3 regions of the Oleiphilus sp. HI0066 genome follow, and region 1 is predicted to be linked to each of the others. Evidence: predicted binding sites of a transcription regulator. Region 1 holds the regulator's gene; each other region holds the start of a gene.
What was found. Region 1 encodes sigma-54, which starts transcription at its own class of promoters, with help from an activator protein. Its sites were predicted from a motif close to TGGCACNNNNNTTGCTNT; they were not measured.

Region 1 (7,309 bases):
GCCAATGGCAATTGTCATATAGCTGCGGTTATTTGAGGCGAATTGATCAATCCACTTGTCGAGGAAAGTAATAATTGAAGACTCCATTTCCTCGACTTCTGAATGTGAACTTAAGAAATCTTCAACAGGTTTGTCGAGCCCCGTGAATACGCGTAGAGATGGGTCCCAGTACGGATTAGGGAGGCATCGAACGTCAAAAACATAATCTGCATCGCTAGGCACGCCGTGTTTGAATCCAAACGATTGGAATAGTAGGGCCATTTCTTGTGTAGCTCTGCCTGCTACTCGTAGTTTGATATGGTCACGCAATTCATACAAAGACATGTCGCTTGTATTTATATTGAGGTCAGCCTGCCTGGAAATGGGTTCTAATAAAACGCTCTCTTTGTTGATGGCTTCGCTTAAGGAAATGTCGGGAGAGCTTAAAGGGTGTTTTCTTCGTGTCGCATGAAAGCGCTTTATGAGTGTTTCGCTATCCGCGTCAAGAAAGATAATGTCTGTTTCGATATTCTGATTTTGAAAGGCTTGATAAAAAGCAGGGAAGTTTTCTATGCCGCTTTGTAGGTTGCGGGCATCAATGCTCACGGCAACTTTTGCCAAGCGCTCATCTGTTTGTCTTGCTGATTGTGAGCCAAGCTCTAAGAGCAAACCGACAGGTAGGTTGTCGATGCAGTAATAGCCTAAGTCTTCTAAAACATGGAGGGCAGTACTCTTACCTGAGCCCGATCGGCCACTAATAATTACGAGTTTCATGGTGCCTCCACAGTAAGGCAGTTAGCTTTCAGTCATTAACGTATAAAGCTCAGAATCAGATGATGCAGCACGTAGTTTATTGCAAAAAGAAGAGTCATTAAATCTTTCCGCTATTTGGCTAAGTAACTCTAAATGTTCGCTGCTTGCTTCTTTAGGAACGATCAGAACAAACAGTAGATTAACTGGTTGGTTGTCGATTGCGTCAAACGCGATATCTTGTTCAAGTGTAAATAATGCGCCTATGACTTTTGAGCATCTCAACATTCTGCTGTGAGGGATGGCAATTCCTTGTCCGATTCCAGTGCTACCTAATTTCTCACGGGCAATTAGATTTTCGAATAAATCTTCTTCAGACAGCTCGGGGATTTCTTGTGAAATTGCAGCTGCGATATGCTCTAGTGTTTTTTTCTTGCTAGTGCCCGGGAAACTGACGCGAGTCAGTCCCGGAACAAGAATAGAGCTAATAGTAATTGAACCTTCGTTCATTTTTCTTCCAATACTACGAGTAGCTACACGGCCCCATGCGAGCGCGCAACTTGTTTTTCTTTGTGTTTCAGTATCTGTCGATCAAGCTTGTCTATAAGCTTATCGATAGATGTATACATATCTTCGTCTTCTGCAGTACCGTGAATGTCTGCGCCGCTAATGTGAAGTGTGGCTTCCGCAATTTGTCTTAGCTTTTCCACTGAAAGGGTGACCTGCACATTTGTTATACCGTCCACGTGACGCTCAAGCTTCTCTAGCTTGTCAGTAACGTAGTTTTTCATTGAATCTGTTAGTTCAACGTGGTGACCGGTGATGTTTACTTGCATAAATGTCTCCTTGTTGGTTTTTTGCGGAAGAAATTTCCGCGGATGCTTCTAACAAGTCTTGCGAATATACAGCTTCTTACATTAAACGCTTCCTTTCGTTAGAAGGCGGGATTGACATCGCTTCGCGGTACTTTGCAATAGTACGGCGAGCAACGTTAATGCCTTGATCTTTGAGTAGGTCTGCAATTTTGCTGTCGCTAAGAGGTTTCTTAGGATTTTCAGCAGCAATTAATTTTTTAATGATAGCGCGTATTGCCGTCGATGAGCATTCGCCGCCAGAAGTCGTCCCAACATGGCTTGAGAAGAAGTACTTCAGCTCAAAGATGCCACGCGGTGTGTGCATATACTTTTGCGTTGTTACGCGAGAAATTGTGGATTCATGCATATCAACTGCTTGGGCTATATCATGGAGAATAAGCGGTTTCATTGCTTCTTCACCATAGTCTAAAAAGCCTTGTTGATGTGCAACAATTTTGCTTGCAACTTTGAGCAAAGTCTCGTTTCTGCTTTGGAGGCTTTTTATAAACCACTTAGCTTCTTGAAGTTGGTCCTTCATGAAGTTGTTGTCGTTGCTATTATCTGCACGTTTTATAAAGCCAGCGTAGCTGTTGTTTACGCGAATCTTAGGTGCGATTTCTGGATTGAGCTCTACTTTCCAGCGCCCATTTACCTTTTTCACCACGACGTCGGGAACAACGTATTCTGGTTCCGCTTGAATCACTGACTCGCCTGGGCGAGGGTTTAGCGATTGGATCAAGCGAAGAACTTCTTTCAAATCGTCTTCTTTAAGACGACTTCTTCTGATGAGCTGTGCGTAATCGCGACTACCCAGCAGATTGATATAGTGGCTGACGACAAGCTTGGCTTGCGGTAGCCACTCAGTGTCGGGATCTAGTTGACGTAACTGAAGCATTAGACATTCTTGAAGGTCTTTTGCGCCCACGCCTGCTGGGTCAAAATGTTGAACACGCTTCAGAACTGCGTGAACTTCTTCTAGTTCGACTGGATCTTCATCTTCTTCGTTAAATAGACCTTGATGAATATCTTCAATGGTATTTTGTAGATAGCCTTCCATGTCAATCGCATCAATAATTGTTTCTGCAATTAAACGATCGCGGTCAGAAAATGGTGTTAGATTAAGTTGCCATAGCAGGTGATCATTCAGAGACTCGCTAATTGAATTTCTGCTTTCGAAATCGCTGTCGTTCTCATCTGGCATTGTGCCAGAGCTTGCTGGGCCACTTGTTTGGTAGATGTCTTCCCATGCAGTATCGACAGGTAAATCGGTTGGTATCGAATCGCTAAATTCATCGCGTTCGCTTTCGTGAAGATCTCGTGATGGCTCGACTTCTGAATTTGATACTTCGCTAGATTGTTCATTTTTTGAATTTTGCTCTGACTCGCTATTTGGCGTCTCAGGACTGTCTTCAATCATTTCTAGCATTGGGTTTGATTCCAATGCTTCTTGGATTTCCGCCTGAAGATCTAGAGTCGATAGCTGAAGCAGTTTAATAGCCTGCTGCAGCTGGGGCGTCATTGTAAGACTTTGCCCCATTTTGAGTTGTAGGGATGCCTTCATTACCATCAGTCGGTCATCCTAACTTTTTCAGTGTTTTTGTCATTGTCGAACGAATTCTCTATGTGCTTGTCCAGCACGTAATGTCATATCTTCTATTTTAAGAACTTCCGAGAAGAATTTGAACGAGTTTTTGATGAACTTAGTTAAACCTTTTTTCACTGGTAATTGCACAGGGAATTTGGTTTTAAATTGTAAATTCATCGCCAAGGTAAACCTCGCGCACCTTTTTGTTCTCTAATACTTGCTCAGACGAGCCTGATGCAATGATGTGTCCATTGCCAACAATATAGGCTTGTTCGCAAATGTCTAAGGTCTCTCTCACGTTGTGGTCGGTGATAAGTACGCCAATATCTCGGTCGCGAACTTGTCGCACTATTTGCTTGATGTCGCTTACTGAAATTGGATCAACCCCTGCAAAAGGTTCATCTAGTAGAATGAAATCTGGCTCCATTGCGAGAGCTCTCGCAATCTCGACGCGACGGCGCTCGCCCCCGGATAAAGCCATACCTTGGCTGTCGCGAATATGTTCTATATGAAATTCTTTTAGTAATTGATCGGCTTTTTCGCGTTGTTCGGCCTTGCTTAATTCTTTTCTCGTTTGCAGAACGCTCAGAATATTTTCATATACAGTAAGTTTTCGAAATATTGATGCTTCTTGTGGTAAGTAACCAATACCGGCTTTTGCGCGCCCATGCATTGGCATGTTGCTAATGTCTCTGTCATCAATGAGGATTTGGCCCTTATCCTTGGATACTAGGCCAACGATCATGTAAAAGCAGGTAGTCTTACCCGCGCCGTTCGGACCAAGCAAGCCAACAATTTGTCCTGTTTTGATTTCAAGCGATACGTCGATAACAACTTGTCGTTTTTTGTAGGCTTTAGCAAGATGCTTAGCTTGAAGTGTCTTCATTAGGATTCGCTTGGTCTAGATTGTCGTTGGTTTGTGAATCGGAGTTTTCACTTGAAGGCTCAGATGCTTGAGGGAAGTACTGAATCTTCACTCGTTTGCCACTATCTTGATCCCCTTTGGCGCGAATTGCTTTGTCCATGATGTCGTATTCAATGCGATTTCCGGAAAACGAATTGGTGTCCTGGGCGAGTGTGGCGTTGCCGTTAAAAATCAAAACAGCATCTTTTGCTTTATACGTGATTTGTTCAGCTTGGCCGCTGGTGTTTTGAATATTGCTACTGGCGTCTGTTTGCTTGAATGTCGCGGGTGTACCATTCGCAATGATTTGTGTTACGGCGCGTTCACGAGCAAAAACACTGATGTTATCTGCGGTGAGTGTTGTCGAACCCTGGCGAATGATAACGTTGCCGCGATAGGTCGAAAAACCCTGTGAATCATCGATCACGGCACTGTCGGATTCAATTTCAATAGGTTGGGTTCGATCTACGTCAATGCTGTGAGCATTGTGCGTGGCAGTGAGTAAAAATAAAGTGACTAGAGCTAGGCTATTAATTCGCCAAGTCATAAATACCTCTAACGCGTTGAGAGAGTTCGATTTTTCGATCGTTGAGCGATGCTTCTAATCCGATAGATTTAAGCGTGCTTTTATCCTGAGTAATACTAACTTCGCGATCAGTAGATATAAAGTCATTGCGTGTATCGATATTCAGGTCTTGGGTAAGGATTGTTGTGATTTGTCCTTCTGAGCTAGTACGAGAAAGCTTGACCCGATCCTCTAGATATAGGTTTCCAGTATCGGCGTTAAATTGCCCTGATTCTGCGTTAAGTCTTAATTTGTCGCCTTGCTCATTGGTATACCAAATGGTTGGAGATTCTGTCGTAATCAGGGCATCATCTTTAAAGTAGAGAGACTTATCTGCTTTGACTTCTAGTTCTAGTTCGCCTGATTCTCCGAATTCCCGTAGGTAGGTATTGTTAGCGAAAGCAAAAGGTTTCTTTTCATTGCTGAATAGTTCTGGCGTCTCAGTTTGTGTAATGTCGCTGGTGTAGAACAGGCTTACCCCGACCAGTAAGATGACCGCCAATAATGAGAATTTTGATCGTTTAAAGGTTTTGCTCATATCACTTTTTTAAAAATGATTGATGAATGTCGTCGAGTAAACCTTGCGCTGATAGTATGAAGTCGCATGCCTCTCTTACGGCGCCATGGCCTCCGCTTGTTTGTGTGCACATGTCTGCATGTTCTTTCACAAAGCTATGCGCGTTCGGGACGGTGATGCCAAGGCCGCAGTGCTTGATGGCAGATAGGTCAGGCAAATCATCTCCCATATAGGCGCATTGCTCCCAGTCGAGTCCCAATTCTTGGCGAATATCATCAAGTGCAATCTTTTTGTCTTCGCGTCCTTGAACTAAATGCTTGATACCTAAGTCTCTTGCTCTGCGGGCGACAAGAGGCGAGTTCCTGCCCGTAATAATGGCAACTTCAATACCGTTTTGTTGGAGGAGCTTAATGCCGTGGCCGTCGAGTGTGCAAAACGCTTTTAGCTCGTCGCCTTGAGCAGAAAAAACAATTTTTCCGTCGCTTAATACGCCATCAACGTCGAGACCTAAAAGTTTGATCTTGTTTGCAGCATTTTTCGCTGCTTCGTTTATTGAATGGTTCATACGACACCCGCTTTCAAAAGGTCGTGCATATGGATCACGCCAACTAGTTTGTTCTCTTCATCAGATACCAAAAGCCCTGTGATCTTGTATTCTTCCATGACTTGCAATGCTTCGGCGGCGAGCGCCTTAGACTGAATCGTTTTGCAGTTCTTGGTCATTACTTTTGAGATCTCTGTGTTGTGAAGATCTAGCTTGTCATCAAAGGCGCGTCGAAGGTCGCCGTCTGTGAAGAGGCCTTGAATCTCGTTAGCATCATTCACAATCGCTGTGAGGCCAAAGCCTTTATCCGATATTTCAAATAGCCCTTCGGTCAGGGGTGTAGCAGGGCTGACTTCTGGAATTCTGTCACCTGTGTGCATCAGTTGCTCCACAGTCAATAGCAACTTACGCCCAAGGCTTCCGCCTGGATGAGAGAAGGCAAAGTCTTCTTCTGAAAAGCCTCTAGCTTCAAGAAGTGCAACAGCAAGCGCGTCACCAAGGGCTAGCGTCACGGTTGTACTTGATGTTGGGGCAAGTCCCAGGGGGCAAGCTTCTTTGCTGATGCTTATATCTAATGAAACATCACTAGCTGTCGCGAGTGCGGAGCTTTGCTTGCCTGTCATGCTGATGAGTGGCGCGCCCATGCGTTTGATTAGAGGAAGAATAGTTACCACTTCTTCCGTCTGGCCCGAGTTAGAAATGGCAAGCACAACATCTTGTTTGGTGATCATGCCTAGATCGCCATGGCTTGCTTCACCGGGGTGAACGAAAAATGCAGGTGTGCCTGTGCTTGCTAAAGTGGCTGCAATTTTGTTGGCGATATGACCTGATTTGCCCATGCCTGTCACAACAATTCGGCCAGAGCACTGAAGCATTAACTCACAAGCTTTTTCGAATGAGCTATCGATTCGTTCGAGCAAAGCGTTTACTGCATCGCGCTCGATTTCAATTGTACGTTTTCCAGAGTCTATATAATTCATGCAATTGTGCTGGCTGAATCCTGATAAAGAACGAATAGGTAGATAATATAGCTGCTTAGCATCACTGTGCCGGCAAGTTTTCCAATTTTCTCTCGTTTAAAGAGGTGGTTGATAAAACATACAAGAGCAAGGCCGAAAGTGAGCGTGAACATGAATCCATAGTCGCGAATCAAGTTTGCTTGCTCGATAAATGGCGGTGCAATCAGTGCTGGGATGGCTAGCACTGCGAGTAGGTTAAATAAGTTAGAGCCGATGATATTGCCAAGAGCAAGGTCATGGTGACCCTTCAATGCGCTAGCAATCGATGCCGCTAATTCGGGCAAGCTTGTACCTATCGCGACAATGGTTAAACCGATGATCAAATCGCTAATTCCAAGCGAACTTGCTATGCCACTTGCCCCCCAAACGAGCATTCTTGAACTTAAGATAAGGGCTGCAATGCTTCCGACCAAAATCGTGATCGCTTTGGTTTGAGCCATGGGTTCATTGTCTTGTACTTCCTCAGGTAATTCTGAAGAAGAGGAAGAGAGTTTAGCGAGTGCGATGAGCGAGATGAGGAGTATGCCAATAAGGATCAAGCCATCGTTGAAATCGAGCAGGCCGTCAATGATAACAATCGTTGCGAGCGCTG
Region 2 (7,309 bases), on a different contig from region 1:
CGCAAAATGGACAGGGTCGACGACTCATATTATTGAAGGCTTTCAGAAGTGTTAGATGCGCTTTGCGCTTCGGCGATTTCCCATTCGTCTTGGCTTTGAGAAGCGATGCTGTACTCCTCTGAAGCCCAAGCGCCGAGATCAATTAATTTACAGCGCTCGCTACAAAATGGACGCTCTTTATTCTTCTCTTCCCATGTAACAGGGTCTGCGCAGGTTGGACAATTAACGATTAGAGGAGTGTTGTTTGACATTTATTTTGACTCGGCAAGTTTGAGGTATTCTTCGTGTTGTGAGTCTACCACGGCGTTCAGGTGGTCTAAATCACCATCGTTTAAAATAATGTCGTGAGCACGCTCTTGTTTCATTTTTCTAGGCATTTGAGCAGCAATGATTTTCCCTATATCTTCTTCTGAAGCGTTATCTCGCGTGGCTGCACGGATTTTTTGATCTGCCTCGGTGGCGTCAATTAATAATGTTCGCGTGCAGAGCTGGCTTTGTTTTGTTTCGAATAACAAAGGCGAGACTAGAATTGCGTAAGCTGATTCTGCTTGGCTAAGCTGTCGAATAATCTCAGATCGAATAAGTGGATGTAAAAGAGTTTCGAGCCAGCGCTTCGCATTGCTGTCAGAAAAGATAATTTCACGTAAGCGTGCTCGATTTAACGCACCTTTTTGCTCGCCGTCTGAATGTAGAACATCCGTTCCAAATTGCTTAGCGATCATGCCTAGTGCACTAGAACCAGGCTCGACAACTTCACGTGCGACAACATCCGCATCAACTACGGTTACACCAAGTGTTTCAAATCGATCACTGGCAGCGCTTTTCCCCGAGCCGATACCGCCCGTTAATCCAACGATTAGCATAAGGTGTTTGGTCTCTTTCTTATTAAGATCTGGCTAGCCAAGCCAAATGGTTTTAATTTGTTCGCCCCACATAAGCGCAATCCAGCCAGCAGCTGCCAGGTATGGGCCAAATGGCATGGGTTTATTTTTCTCGCGACCGACAATCGCCATTGCAAGTATTCCGTAAGCGGCTCCTACAAAAGAGGATAATATAATGATAATCGGAAGCATTTCCCAGCCGAGCCACGCTCCCAAAGCTGCCAGTAGTTTAAAGTCTCCATATCCCATTCCTTCCTTACCTGTAGCAAGCTTGAACAACCAATACAAGGACCAAAGAGATAAATAACCCGCAACCGCACCCCAGAAGGCGCTGTCGAAGTTAGTCACTAATCCAAAACTGTTGACAATCAAGCCTAACCACATAAGAGGTAGGGTAATGTTGTCTGGCAAAAGTTGGGTGTCAGCATCAATCATCGTGAGAGCTATGAGTGCCCAGGTAAAGAGAAGCAAAGCAAAGCTCTCGTAGCTTGCGCCAAAACTGTATGCAATGGCAAAGCACATAAAACAGCTTGTTAACTCGATAAGAGGGTAGCGAATACTAATCTTTGTTGAGCAATTACTGCATTTGCCGCGTAAAAATAGCCAACTCAGTACCGGGATGTTTTCCCAAGGCTTAATCGCATGGCCGCAGTTAGGGCAGGTGGAATTAGGTTTTGATAAGGTGATTTTGTCTTCTTCGGGCGCTTCCTGCTCGAGAAATTCAGACGCTTGCTGACGCCATTCCTGATGCAGGATTTTGGGTAAGCGGTGGATAACGACATTTAAAAAGCTGCCGACCAAAAGCCCTAGAACAACATAGCTCGTGTATAAAAGGGCGCTGTTGTTGTTCAGTGTTGATATGAGTGTATTAATTTCTTGCATGGATCTTCTTTCTTTTGACCATAAAAAAGGCAAAGCCGAAACTTTGCCTTATTGTATTAAACGTAAATACCGTATTTAACCTACTACCGCGCCCATCTGGAATATTGGGAGGTACATGCCGATAATCAGGCCGCCAACTAATACGCCAAGTACTGACATAATCAACGGTTCCATCAAGGTGGTCATGTTATCAACTAGGTTGTCGACCTCTTCTTCAAAGTGTTCAGCAACCTTATCTAGCATCGTATCAAGGGCACCTGATTCTTCGCCAATTGATACCATCTGCACTGCCATAACAGGGAAAACGCCCGTTTGTTTCATCGAGAACTGTAATTGCGTGCCAGAAGCCACCTCGTCTCGGATTGTATTTACGGCATTACGATATACGACGTTGCCAGTAGCTCCTGCGACAGAATCAAGAGCGTCAACTAATGGAACGCCCGCAGCGAAAGTAGTTGATAGTACACGTGAAAAACGAGCGACTGAGGATTTATCAATTATATTCCCAACAATCGGAAGTTTTAAGATAGTTCGATCTACTCCATCTCTAAATTTTTCACTTTTAAGTTTGGCTTGATTAAACACGAAAACAGTGCCCACGATCGCAATAAGTACAATTAACCACCAAGACTGTAGCCATTTTGATACTGCAATAATCATTTGTGTGAAAGCGGGAAGTTCAGCGCCGAAGCCGGCAAACATGCTCTCAAACTGGGGCACTACTTTAAGGAGCAGTATTGCGGTTACCACCATCGCGACAACCAACACCGAGATAGGATAGGTCATCGCTTTCTTTACTTTCTTTTTCAGCGTCTCAGTTTTTTCCATGTAAGTCGCAACGCGGTCTAGCATGGTTTCGAGCGCGCCAGATTTTTCACCTGAGTCGACAAGGTTTACAAACAAATCATCAAAATGTTGAGGGTGCTTCTTCAGTGCACCAGCAAAGTTATTACCAGCAGCTACGTCGTTCTTTATTTCTAGAACGAGATCTCTAAGTGTCGGATTCTCAAGGCCGTCCGCTACAATGTCGAACGATTGGATGAGCGGTACACCAGCTTTCATCATCGTAGCAAGTTGGCGAACGAATATGGCGATATCGAAGGGGGTTATTTTCTTCTTTTTTGTTCCTCCGCCAAATGAGAATGCTGGCTTCTTAACCTTGGCTGCGTTGATTCCTTGTTTGCGCAGCTGCGCTTTAACGAGGGCTGCAGTCTCCGCAGTCATAGCGCCCTTAATCTTATTGCCTTTGCGGTCTGTACCTTCCCATTCAAAATTAATGGGTTTTTTTGCCGTGGTTGCCATGCTTATTCCTTCGTTACTCGCTGTACTTCTTCGAGACTGGTTACACCTTCAATTGCTTTTAATAGCGCTGACTTACGGAGGTCGTTAAAACCTTCCTCTTCTGCGGCTTTGGCAATGGTTAGGGAGTCTGCTTCAGACATAATTAACTGCGAAATCTTAGGGGTGATTTTCACAACTTCGTAAATGCCTACTCTTCCTTTATAGCCGTTATTACACTTATCGCAGCCTTTAGGTTGGTAGATTGTGATGCCTTCATCAATTTGCGCTTCAGTAAAGCCTTCTTCAAGTAGTGTTTCGCGAGGCACGTCCAATGGCTCTTTGCAATTGCTACATAAGCGTCGTGCTAATCGTTGAGCGATGATCAAGGATACAGATGTTGCGATGTTAAACGCTGGTACGCCCATATTTAACATACGGGTCAGAGTTTCTGGTGCGCTGTTGGTGTGTAGCGTCGACATAACCATGTGGCCGGTCTGTGCCGCTTTAATCGCGATAGAGGCTGTTTCAAGGTCACGAATCTCACCAACCATTACGATGTCCGGGTCCTGACGTAAGAATGAGCGTAAGGCTTCAGAGAAGTTAAGGCCTACTTTGGCGTTTACGTTAACTTGGTTAATGCCTTCAAGGTTAATCTCTACAGGATCTTCCGCCGTTGAGATGTTTCTCTCTGGTGTATTCAGAATATTAAGACCGGTGTATAGCGAAACTGTTTTACCTGATCCCGTAGGGCCGGTTACAAGAATCATCCCCTGTGGTTGGTGCAAGGCTTCCATGTACATGTCTTTTTGCACGTCTTCGTAACCAAGGGCGTCGATACCCATTTTCGCAGAGCTAGGATCAAGAATACGGAGTACGATTTTTTCACCCCAAAGAGTTGGGAGTGTATTGACACGGAAGTCGATTGCCTTGGTTTTGCTCAACTTCATTTTAATGCGACCATCTTGCGGGACACGCCTCTCAGAAATGTCCATTTGCGACATTACTTTTAAACGCGCCGCAATTTTGGGTGCAAGCTTGATGGAGGGGCGAGATACTTCGTGCAAGATGCCATCTGTACGATAGCGCACTCGGTATGATTTTTCGTAAGGTTCAAAGTGAAGGTCGGACGAGCCTTTTTTGATCGCATCAAGCAGCATTTTATTTACATACTTAACGATAGGGGCGTCGTCTGTATCTGCGGATGTGTTATCTTCTTCCTGCTCTTGACTTTCGTCTAAATCAATATCGAGATCTTCGTCATCAAGATCGCCCATTGAATCGTCTTGTGATTCAAGGTAGCTGTCGATAGCAGAGGATAGTTTGTCGTCTTCGACTAGTACTGAATCAACACTCATCCCCGTGTGGAATTTAATCTCATCGACAGCGTTTACATTTGTTGGATCTGAAACGGCTATAAATAGTCTATTGCCGCGCACATATAAGGGGAGTGCGCGATGTTTGCGAATAAGTTTCTCGTCTACAAGCTTTTCTGGAAACGATTCTTTTAGAAATGCTCCAAGGTCTAGAACTGGAACACCAAATTCCTCTGCAGCCGAAAACGCAATGGCTTTAGCATTTGCTAAGTTCTCTGAAACGAGATGCGTGATTAGAGGAATGTTGTTTTCGATCGCATGCGTTTGTGCATTTAACGCGGTGTCTTCATCAATAATTTGATCAAGAACGAATTTGCGGGCGAGTCCAGTTAAGTTTGTTGGGGCATTGCTTGCCATAGTGTTCTCTTACTTATAGGTGTTCTAATTCAATAAGCAGAATTAAATGCGCGTATTTATTATTAGCTTACGTGCGTTAATTCATCTGCTATTTAAAAATTGTAGAGCAAGTTTCGGTTTTTAAAAGAGATTCTACCTAGTAAGGGGCAATATGTGGCGTTAAAGCTAGTTTAGGTGTTCGGTAGTCTGTGACTTCAGTTTGATGTGGAGAGTTAAATCTGAATCTTCTAGTGTCGCGGCTGTGTAAGAAGTGACAAATTGCGTCACTTATTGCTATCGCAAGTCGTTCGTTATAGATTATTTACTCTTATAGTTGTTTCTCTTAAAACTCCATAAGTCATTGCTTTTAAATAAAAATAAAATATTTTCTTGCGCTTGGCATGGGTGCTGCTAACGTTAGTATTAGACGCGCTTGATGACTGCTTTGAGAACTTTTTTGCAGTTTGAAAGGAAAGGTCTCAAAGCAGTCAATAACGCCCAAGCGGCTTAGAAAAAAATTATTATTCGCTCATAGAGCAATTGGAGATTGATAATGAACAAAGCAATGCAAACAGTACAGAAAGGTTTTACGCTTATTGAATTGATGATCGTTGTTGCGATTATCGGTATTTTGGCAGCAGTAGCGATTCCTGCATACCAGGATTACACCATTAAATCTGAAACAACTGCAGCATTAGCAGAGTTGTCGGCACTTAAGACACAGTTTGAAGTCGCAGTTAACAGTGGTGATACTCCATCATTAACGGCAACTGACGCAGGCTTTATCGGTCAAACAGCGAACGGCGGAACATATTGCGGCCTAGCTCTAACGGGTACTACTGCGATTACTTGTACTCTTGACGGTTCGACTGCTGTTACTGGCGCAACGCTTACTTTAAACCGCGATGCGGCGACTGGTCTATGGTCTTGCGCAACAGGTGGTAATATCAACTCTGTTGCATTCCCAGAGAAATACAAGCCAGGTTCTTGCAGCTAATAGATGACTGGTATGAGAAAGAGGGCTACGCCCTCTTTTTTTATGTCTGCCACTTATGACGATCAATAAGAAAGAGAGCGTTTAGGATGATGAAATCTCAACGTATTTTGTTAATTGTCATTACGGTTTTTCTGTTTTTTGCTTTCTTTCCATTAGCACCAAGCTTTACCTATAGCTTTTTTGAACGACAGCGTTTACTTGAAGCTATAGTTCTTGTGTTTGCTACTTTTTTCCTCGTTTTCTCTTTAATCTCCGGTCGCAACAAGGCCAACGATTTTGTTTGTAGATTTAAATTGCCTTTACTTGGGGGGCTGGTCTTTATCAGTTTTGGCTTGGTCTCGGCAATGCTCTCTATCGAGCCCGTGAATTCGTTTTTGTACGTATTGCACTTTTTTCTCTTATTTGGCTTGGCGATATTTGTCGCGATCAATAGTTCGACTACCTTTGTTAAACAGGTGTTTGTAGCGCTCGTTGTTACGCATAGCTCGCTGATCTGCTATGCGCTGTTGTACTTATTTTTTGCTGCTAGCGATGGCGGTAAGATCGTTCCATCGGTTGTTTATTTTGGTTTCGATAATATTCGCTTCTTTAATCAGGTTCAGGTGTTTGTACTGCCGGCTTTATTATTTTTCTCATGGAGTGAGCGTTTCGGACGGCTTGCTTTGCTAATGCTATTCGGCAATTTGCTATTGATGTACTTGGGCGGCGGATTAGGGATTAGTTTGGTGTGGGCGCTTACCCTATTGTTTATCGCATTTTTTGATAAGCGCATGGCGGTAAAAGGGTTGTTGGTGTCTGTAGCTGCTTACGCTTTAATGTGCGTTCTTTTGTATATGTCGAGTTTTGATGAGTCGGCAAAACAATTAATTACAGTAAACGATGGTGGTCGCATACCTCTATGGTTGGCGACTATCGATCAGCTTAGTTTGATGCACTTACTTGTTGGTATCGGGCCGGGTTTATTCGAAGCACCGGTTAAATTGATAATGCTCAGCCACCCGCATAATTCAATTTTGGAATTGTTAGTTGAATGGGGCGGAGTTGCTACAGTTGCGATGATTGGCATAGTGCTTTGGACCTTGTCGTTGTATCGAGGACGATTGAAGGCGAATAGAGCGGTTGAGCTGATTGATATTGCCTTTATGTCTTTTTTAGGCGCTTTGATGCTTTCATTGGTTTCTGGTGTGATCGTTATGCCAATGGCTCAGTGCCTGTTATTTGTATTTTGGGGTTTGTTTCTCGGGCTTTATTTAGGGTCTATTTCCCGTCAAAGTGACTTGCGAATTATGTCATTAAAAACCTCGACTCAAGGTTCGTCCCGAAGTACGATTTTAACGACTATGCTAGCCATCACGCTTTTGTTTATCGTTGTTGCATATGTGATATTGATCGGCATAAGCTATTCGCTAATGGATCCTTTTGCTCCGGCCATGCAAGGCCCACGTTTTTGGCTTAATGGCGAACGATATTTGGACCTCATAACAATAAAGAACTTTTTAATTGGTAAGTGATATGGATATAAAAAAGGTCAAAGGTTTTACTTTAATTGAACTAATGAT
Region 3 (7,309 bases), on a different contig from region 1:
TTCACGACTTCCTGCTTGCCGCGCAATGAATGGCAGTTTCAGCATCAAACAAATCTCTAAACAGATTTACGGTAAAGCAAATCCCACACACCGTGCCCTAAACGCTCTCCACGTTTTTCAAACTTAGTAGTAGGTCGGTAGTCAGGCTTGGGAGAATACGAGCCGGTCTCTGCACAATTACTGTAATCAGGTGCTGCATCCATAACCTCAGCCATATGTTCTGCATAAGGCTCCCAGTCTGTTGCCATATGAAACACTCCACCCTCGGAAAGCTTAGTGGCAACCAAAGCAGCAAATTCTGGCTGAACAATACGACGTTTGTGGTGACGTTTTTTATGCCAAGGGTCTGGGAAATATAACTGTAAACGCACCAAGCTGTTGTTAGGCACTTTGTTCTTAAGCAACTCAACCGCATCGCAACACAACAGACGTAAGTTTGTGAGCCCTTCGTCTCCCGCCTGAGCGAGTAAGGCACCAACTCCGGGTCGATGGACTTCAACGCCGACGAAATTCGTATTTGGGTCAGCTTTCGCCATTTCAAATAATGAACTGCCCATACCGAAACCAATCTCGAACACAACCGGGTTTGTATTGCCAAATATCTCTTCGAAATTTAGTTCTTGTTCAGGATCTAGGCCAAAGGCTTCCCAATATGAATCCCACCCTCGGGTCTGCCCAGCGGTCATTCTCCCGCTTCGCACTACGAAACTGCGTATAACTCGCTGCATTGGGTTGTCTTGATCTGTCACTGAAAGTCCTTAATTTTGAATCTATTACACGGGGGAGGATTTTAGATTTAGCGTGATTTCTTAGCAAGTTAGTCACGGATTCTTATAAAAGACCCACTTCGTGCACATTTAAAGCGTGATCGAGAACACAAGGCCATAACGATTTAACGATCTGTTACATATTTGGTGATGTTTTGCACGGATAGGTTAAAAATTGATCGTATACTTAGCAGCACAGATTCACGAAGAAGCGATCGTGGTTCTGTCTTCCTTGAAGAAACCCCTATTAAGGAGTCACAATGTGACTCCTCTTTTTTTGCCTTTTAAAAAGTATCAAACCTTGGATAGCACAGATCTGAACCGCAAGGCTTGAGACAAATGCCCCTGACTAATCACCGCCTGCCCAGAACAATCCGCCAAGGTTCTCGCGAGACGCATCATTCTATGCGCGGCTCTGTTCGACAAAGCCAATTTATCAATTGTTACGATTAACCAATCTTGTTGGACTTCACTTAAGGCACATATTCGCGATAAGTCTTCACCATGTAACTCGCTATTCAAACATCCTTGGCGGCGCATTTGTATCTCACGTGCCTGCTCAACACGTGCTCGCACCTGTGCACTCGATTCAGCTTTTTCCTTAGCGCCAAGAGAAACCCGTGCCGACTGAAAAGGCACCTCAACATACATATCAATTCGATCTAATAAAGGGCCCGATAATTTTCGGCGATACTGTTCGATTTGTTGCGGCGTATCAGTACAAGCAATCGTTGGATGCCCTAAATAGCCACACGGGCATGGATTCATGGCAGCAATAAATTGAAAATTCGCAGGTAAGGTAATTTGATGCTGTGCGCGCGCGATCGAAATCGCATTCGACTCTAAAGGCTCTCGTAGCATCTCAAGACTATGCCTCGAGAACTCTGGCAGCTCATCCAAAAATAAAACACCCTGATGCGCTAAAGACACTTCACCGGGTTTAGGTTTAGCGCCACCTCCTACAAGAGAAACTGCCGAACACGAATGATGAGGTGAACGAAATGGTGGTGTAAACCAATCCCCCTCATCTCTCGGAGTATTGGTTAAGCTATATAAAGCGGCTACGTCGCGTGCTTGTTTGATATTAAGTTGAGGCAATATGCCGCTGATACGCGAAGCAAGCATACTTTTGCCTGTTCCTGGCGGACCAAATAACAATAAGTTATGCCCTCCCGCTGCAGCTATCTCTAGCGCTTTACGCGCAGAATACTGACCAAGAACATCCGACAGATCATCTATTTGAGCATCTAGGTCTTGATCAGAAGTTTCTGCAGTATATCGGCATGTCGTTGCACGCTCAGGATCGCGAAGATATTCCACCAACTGCCGAAGGTCTTCTATGCCATAGATCGATTTTGCACCTAATAAGTGAGCATAACGGAGATCATCCTTCGCAACAAACACACGGTGGCTAGACTCGAGGCTTTCAATCAAAGAAGGTAAGACACCCGTGACGGGACTGCACTCTCCAGTTAATGCTAACTCGGCAATAAACTCGCAAGCGCTAATATCAACTCCATTCAATTGCCCACTTGCCGCCAAGATCCCAACAGCAATAGCTAAATCGAAACGGCCGCCCTCTTTCGGTATGTCTGCAGGCGCTAAATTAACGGTCACGCGGCGCATCGGGAACTCAAAACCACTATTTATAAGTGCGCAGCGCACACGTTCACGGCTTTCTTTTACGGCCGCCTCGGGTAAACCAACAACGGTAAATGAAGGCAGACCATTGGATAGATGCGTTTCAACACGCACGGAAGGGGATTCAACGCCGAACAATGCCCGCGTTTTCACAATAGACAAACTCATTACGCATCCTTGCTCAAATATTGCACAACCATGGTGCAAGTTTCACTTTGCCATCCTTAGCAAAGCTTTTTGACCAAACGAGTGTTACTCGTCGATTTTACTTTGTAAGTCCTGTACAGACTTTTCTAACTGTTCAAGCATTTCTCTCGTGCGCTCTAGCACTGCTTGTTGTGCATCGAACTCTTCACGAGATACTAGATCCAACTTATTGATAACACTAGAAATAACAATCTTCAGATTGTTTGAAATCTCGTCCTGTGCAGCTTTACCAAATTCAGGAAAAACTTGATTAACCTGATCTTGAATCACTCCGAATAATTGCTGAGGGTTCAACATAGTCTCTTACCAACTGTCTAAAACTGGCGCCAAGTCTACCATTGCCCTCCATCGAATCACAGTTGAAGAATACGCACCAAAATAAAGCACCAAAACAGTGCGTAGCACACATACTCGCCCTTCTTAAGCGCACTTTTCAAAAACAAAACATCAAAAAATATTCATAAGCGACTGATTATTATGAACTTTTAATCATTGGCACACAGACTGCTTTATCAGTTCACTACGATGCAGCAGAAGACTCGCTGCCCAGTCGAGACAGAAATAATAATGAAATAGGCGGCATAATAAGGAGACATATATGAAACTCGTAACTGCCATTATCAAGCCTTTCAAGCTGGACGATGTGCGAGAAGCATTATCTGAAATTGGCGTGCAAGGTATTACGGTAACTGAAGTAAAAGGCTTCGGTCGTCAGAAAGGTCACACAGAACTATACCGCGGTGCGGAATACGTTGTGGACTTCCTTCCAAAAGTAAAAATCGAAGTAGCTATTGGCTCTGATTTACTTGATCAAGTAATCGAAGCAATCTCTAAAGCTGCAAACACAGGAAAAATCGGTGACGGTAAGATCTTCGTTTCTGCTCTTGAGCAAGCGATTCGTATCCGTACCGGCGAAACCGGCACTGACGCTGTATAACCATTTTATAAATCATAAGAGCCTAGGTACGGAGGGCTATCATGGAACAGTTATCCAATAACATATTTGAACTTCAATATGCGATGGACACCTTTTATTTCTTGGTGTGCGGCGCATTAGTAATGTGGATGGCGGCAGGTTTCGCCATGCTTGAAGCAGGTCTTGTTCGCGCTAAGAACACGACTGAAATTTTGACTAAAAACGTCGCGTTGTTCGCGATCGCTTGTACTATGTACTTAGTATGCGGTTACGAAATCATGTACGGCGGCGGCTACTTCTTAAGTGCTACTGACAGCGTTGCTTCTATGGACGAAGCTGCAATCGCTGGCGTACTTGCTTCTGCAACTGAAGCTGGTTTCGGCGACATGGGTGAGTACTCAGGCGCGTCTGACTTCTTCTTCCAGGTAGTATTCGTTGCAACTGCAATGTCTATCGTATCTGGTGCGGTTGCAGAGCGTATGAAGCTTTGGGCTTTCCTAGTTTTTGCGGTAATCATGACTGGTTTCATCTATCCAATGGAAGGTTCTTGGACTTGGAACGGCGACGCAGTATTCGGCTTGTATGAGCTTAGCTACAGCGACTACGCAGGTTCTGGTATCGTTCACATGGCTGGTGCAGCAGCTGCACTTGCTGGTGTTATCCTTCTTGGTGCTCGTAAAGGTAAGTACGGTCCTAACGGTGAAGTTAACGCTATCCCAGGCGCTAACCTTCCACTAGCGACTCTTGGTACTTTCATCCTTTGGATGGGCTGGTTCGGTTTCAACGGTGGTTCTACTTTGAAGCTTGGCGGTATCGCTGTAGCAAACGAAGTTGCTAGCGTATTCTTGAACACAAACGCTGCTGCAGCGGGTGGTTTGATTGCTGCTCTTATCGTTGCACGCATCTTGTTCGGTAAGGCAGACCTTACAATGGCATTGAACGGCGCACTAGCTGGTCTTGTTGCTATCACTGCTGAGCCTGCAGATCCATCTCCACTACTTGCTACTGTAATCGGTGCAATCGGTGGTGTGATCGTCGTATTCTCAATCGTTACTCTTGATAAGCTTAAGCTTGACGATCCAGTCGGCGCGATCTCTGTACACGGTGTTGTTGGTCTTTGGGGTATCTTCGCGGTTCTACTTTCAGACGCAGACGCTACGTTCATGGGTCAGCTAGTAGGTGCGGTAACAATCTTTGCATGGGTATTCGTAACAAGCTTGATCGCTTGGGGCGTAATCAAAGCGGTTATCGGTCTACGAGTTTCTGAAGAAGAAGAGTACGAAGGTGTGGATCTTTCAGAATGTGGTATGGAAGCATACCCAGAGTTCACTAAAGACTAATCAACTAGTCCTTAGTAAGATCTAAGAAGAAGGGCGCTCATTGAGCGCCCTTTTTTGTTGTCTATCGAATTGTTTGTTTAACCCTACGCATAAAAAGTTATTGTTTAGCATTCTATGTTTAGGAATAGACAGAAGCGATCATCCTCCCGTTCGTCATTCCGGACAGCGAAGCGTGACAAGGTGAATTGCGCAACGCGCAAGAGAGGGTGCCCTGGGGTATCCGGAATCTGGTTTGTGAATGCACAGAAATAGACATTAGCGGATGTTGAACTGCTGATGTCCGGTCGATCCTTGATGCGTACTTCTACAAAGAAGCGGACATTTCGCGGCGCGAAAACTTTTCGATTTATATACAGAAGCGGACGTCAGACAGGCAAGTTTTTAACTGGGATTTATTTCGAGTTTATATAGTAAGCAGACATGAACGCCTACAATAACGGGCCGCAGTGTAGGCGCGAAGCACCGAAACGTAGGTCCGAGCTAGCTTGCTGGCGGGCGTCGATTGTATTGTTAAATGCCGTAGTCACGTTCCACCTTCGATATACGAGTTTTGAACGATGCATACCATTTCTCATGACCAAGCCGTTGGGCTTCTTGGTGCCCTGCATTTTTCTTCCACCGCTTAATGGATTCAAGATCAGACCAATAAGATACGGTAATTCCAACATCCTCTCGCGCTGACTCTACACCTAAAAAGCCTGGTTGCTTTGACGCAAGCTCAACCATTCGATCTGCCATTTGGCCATAACCGTTATCACCTTCTGTACGGTGAGAAGTGAAAATTACTGCGTAGTAAGGTGGTGCCGGTGTATTGGCAATGAGAGACATCTAAACTCCTTTGAGCATTTAACGCCGCTATAAAGGGCAGGCAATGCGCAGCATTGACTGTCCAGCCCAACTTGTTGGGCGATCTTTGATAGCCTGGTTATGTGTGATGTTGCTGTTAATCATAAAACGCCAACCATGCTAACGTAATTAATGGGATTAATAGGGGAACCAAGCCGTACATTACAAAATCAGAATATGCCCTGGAGCTGAGATACTGAAACCCTTTTTGTATTGAGCGAACTGTAAAAATGGTTAAGCCTATAAATCGATATCGATGCCATTGCTTTCATTATCTCTTTTGTTTTTTAGTGCTCTGGCTGTCTCACCTAAAACATCGAATCCGTTTGGGTCACTACCTTTATACCCCTGACTTTTTCGTTTCCTGCTTTCATCATTTGGTAAAGGCCACATAAATACCGTTATAGAAAAACCGATGAAGGGGATCAAAATAAATGGGAAGTAAATTTCCTCAACTGCGAAGTACATTAGCAGCCCAAAACTTAATAAAGACAATGCGATAAGCTTCGCTTTCATATCAGCACCTTAGTGAACATAGCCGTGGAATCTTAGTTTCGAGGCCTGTTGGTTTGCAAAGTATGCAACCTCAAATCATCGCGCCTTGCTTGGTAGGCAAGGCCATCCTTAAGTTTTCTATCCTAAGATGAAACGACCTCGTTTTGAAAGTCTGTCTTGCGACGCACTGATTTTTTTGACGTTCAGGACAGGTCAGCTATCCGCAAGAAGGTAACGTTTTAGTTATTGCTCCATTAACGACTCCTAATGTCTACTTGCGAATGAAAAACAAATGTCCGCTTTTCATTCTTAGTACGTACTAACGCCGCCATATGGGGCATTGCTTATGGAGTGGAGCTTTGGGGTAAAGTGGCGCAGCCACCCCAAAGCGCAGCGGAGTAAACAATGCCCCTATGATGGCCTTGTTAGAATATTAATTGCAGAGTAATGACTCTATATCACTGATTAGCAAGCTAGATTGAAGATTACCATCACCACCCACTTTAATATTCATATTTGCAGCTGAAATATTTAACCCTGTCGTAGAACTAATGACAGAATCAAGAAGGAAGTTTTCCATGCCGTCTGTAGTATCGTAAGTAAACTCTAGAGTATTGGAGTCGCTGGTTAAGGTGTATTTACCACTAGTGGAAGAATACGTTACAGTGCCCTCGTGAAGACTAGAGTTTATTTGGCCGGATGCCGTAGATAAAGAATAGCAATTTTCGCCTGTGCCACTTGCTTCACCTTGATAGTCATAAGCAGTTACAGCGCCTGATTCAGCAATATACAAGTAAGCTTCATCGCCTGTTCGAGAGGTATCATAGACCCCAGAAACAGCAACTATGTTTTCATCTGGTGTACCTGAAGAAGTTAAGGGATCTGAAGAATCAGATGACCCTGAGCTCCCACAACCAGAGATAAAACCCACTACAACTAACGATAAAGTTACTTTTTTCATATTCACAAATACTCCTTTAGTTTGATTGTGATTTTCCTAAAATTCTAACGCCCCGCTAAACGGCGAACGAAACGCAGTGTAGTGAGTCCAGTGGAGGTCGCGCTTTTTGCGGCCGGAACGTGTTTGAGCGGCTTGT

Region 2: the regulator sigma-54 is predicted to act here: its motif matches at 5,151-5,168, upstream of A3738_RS26550 (pilin).
Region 3: the regulator sigma-54 is predicted to act here: its motif matches at 3,109-3,126, upstream of glnK (P-II family nitrogen regulator).

Annotation. Positions count from the first base shown of each region.
Region 1 covers NZ_LWFH01001211.1:17,115-24,423, forward strand. The annotation lists gene rapZ (RNase adapter RapZ) at 1-753, opposite strand, end outside; gene ptsN (PTS IIA-like nitrogen regulatory protein PtsN) at 775-1,239, opposite strand; gene hpf (ribosome hibernation-promoting factor, HPF/YfiA family) at 1,263-1,565, opposite strand; gene A3738_RS16670 (RNA polymerase factor sigma-54) at 1,642-3,144, opposite strand; gene lptB (LPS export ABC transporter ATP-binding protein) at 3,329-4,054, opposite strand; gene lptA (lipopolysaccharide transport periplasmic protein LptA) at 4,035-4,619, opposite strand; gene lptC (LPS export ABC transporter periplasmic protein LptC) at 4,603-5,175, opposite strand; gene A3738_RS16690 (HAD family hydrolase) at 5,177-5,719, opposite strand; gene A3738_RS16695 (KpsF/GutQ family sugar-phosphate isomerase) at 5,716-6,678, opposite strand; gene A3738_RS16700 (calcium/sodium antiporter) at 6,675-7,309, opposite strand, start outside.
Region 2 covers NZ_LWFH01001700.1:408-7,716, reverse strand. The annotation lists gene A3738_RS26580 (HIT family protein) at 1-28, opposite strand, end outside; gene yacG (DNA gyrase inhibitor YacG) at 30-251, opposite strand; gene coaE (dephospho-CoA kinase) at 252-863, opposite strand; gene A3738_RS26565 (A24 family peptidase) at 897-1,763, opposite strand; gene A3738_RS26560 (type II secretion system F family protein) at 1,839-3,065, opposite strand; gene pilB (type IV-A pilus assembly ATPase PilB) at 3,068-4,774, opposite strand; gene A3738_RS26550 (pilin) at 5,307-5,750, shown strand; gene A3738_RS26545 (hypothetical protein) at 6,095-7,261, shown strand; gene A3738_RS26540 (pilin) at 7,263-7,309, shown strand, end outside.
Region 3 covers NZ_LWFH01001411.1:521-7,829, reverse strand. The annotation lists gene A3738_RS21370 (lysophospholipid acyltransferase family protein) at 1-45, opposite strand, end outside; gene trmB (tRNA (guanosine(46)-N7)-methyltransferase TrmB) at 57-749, opposite strand; gene A3738_RS21360 (YifB family Mg chelatase-like AAA ATPase) at 1,062-2,576, opposite strand; gene A3738_RS21355 (accessory factor UbiK family protein) at 2,661-2,912, opposite strand; gene glnK (P-II family nitrogen regulator) at 3,214-3,552, shown strand; gene A3738_RS21345 (ammonium transporter) at 3,594-4,871, shown strand; gene A3738_RS21340 (antibiotic biosynthesis monooxygenase) at 5,382-5,699, opposite strand; gene A3738_RS21335 (hypothetical protein) at 5,958-6,233, opposite strand; gene A3738_RS21330 (hypothetical protein) at 6,646-7,173, opposite strand.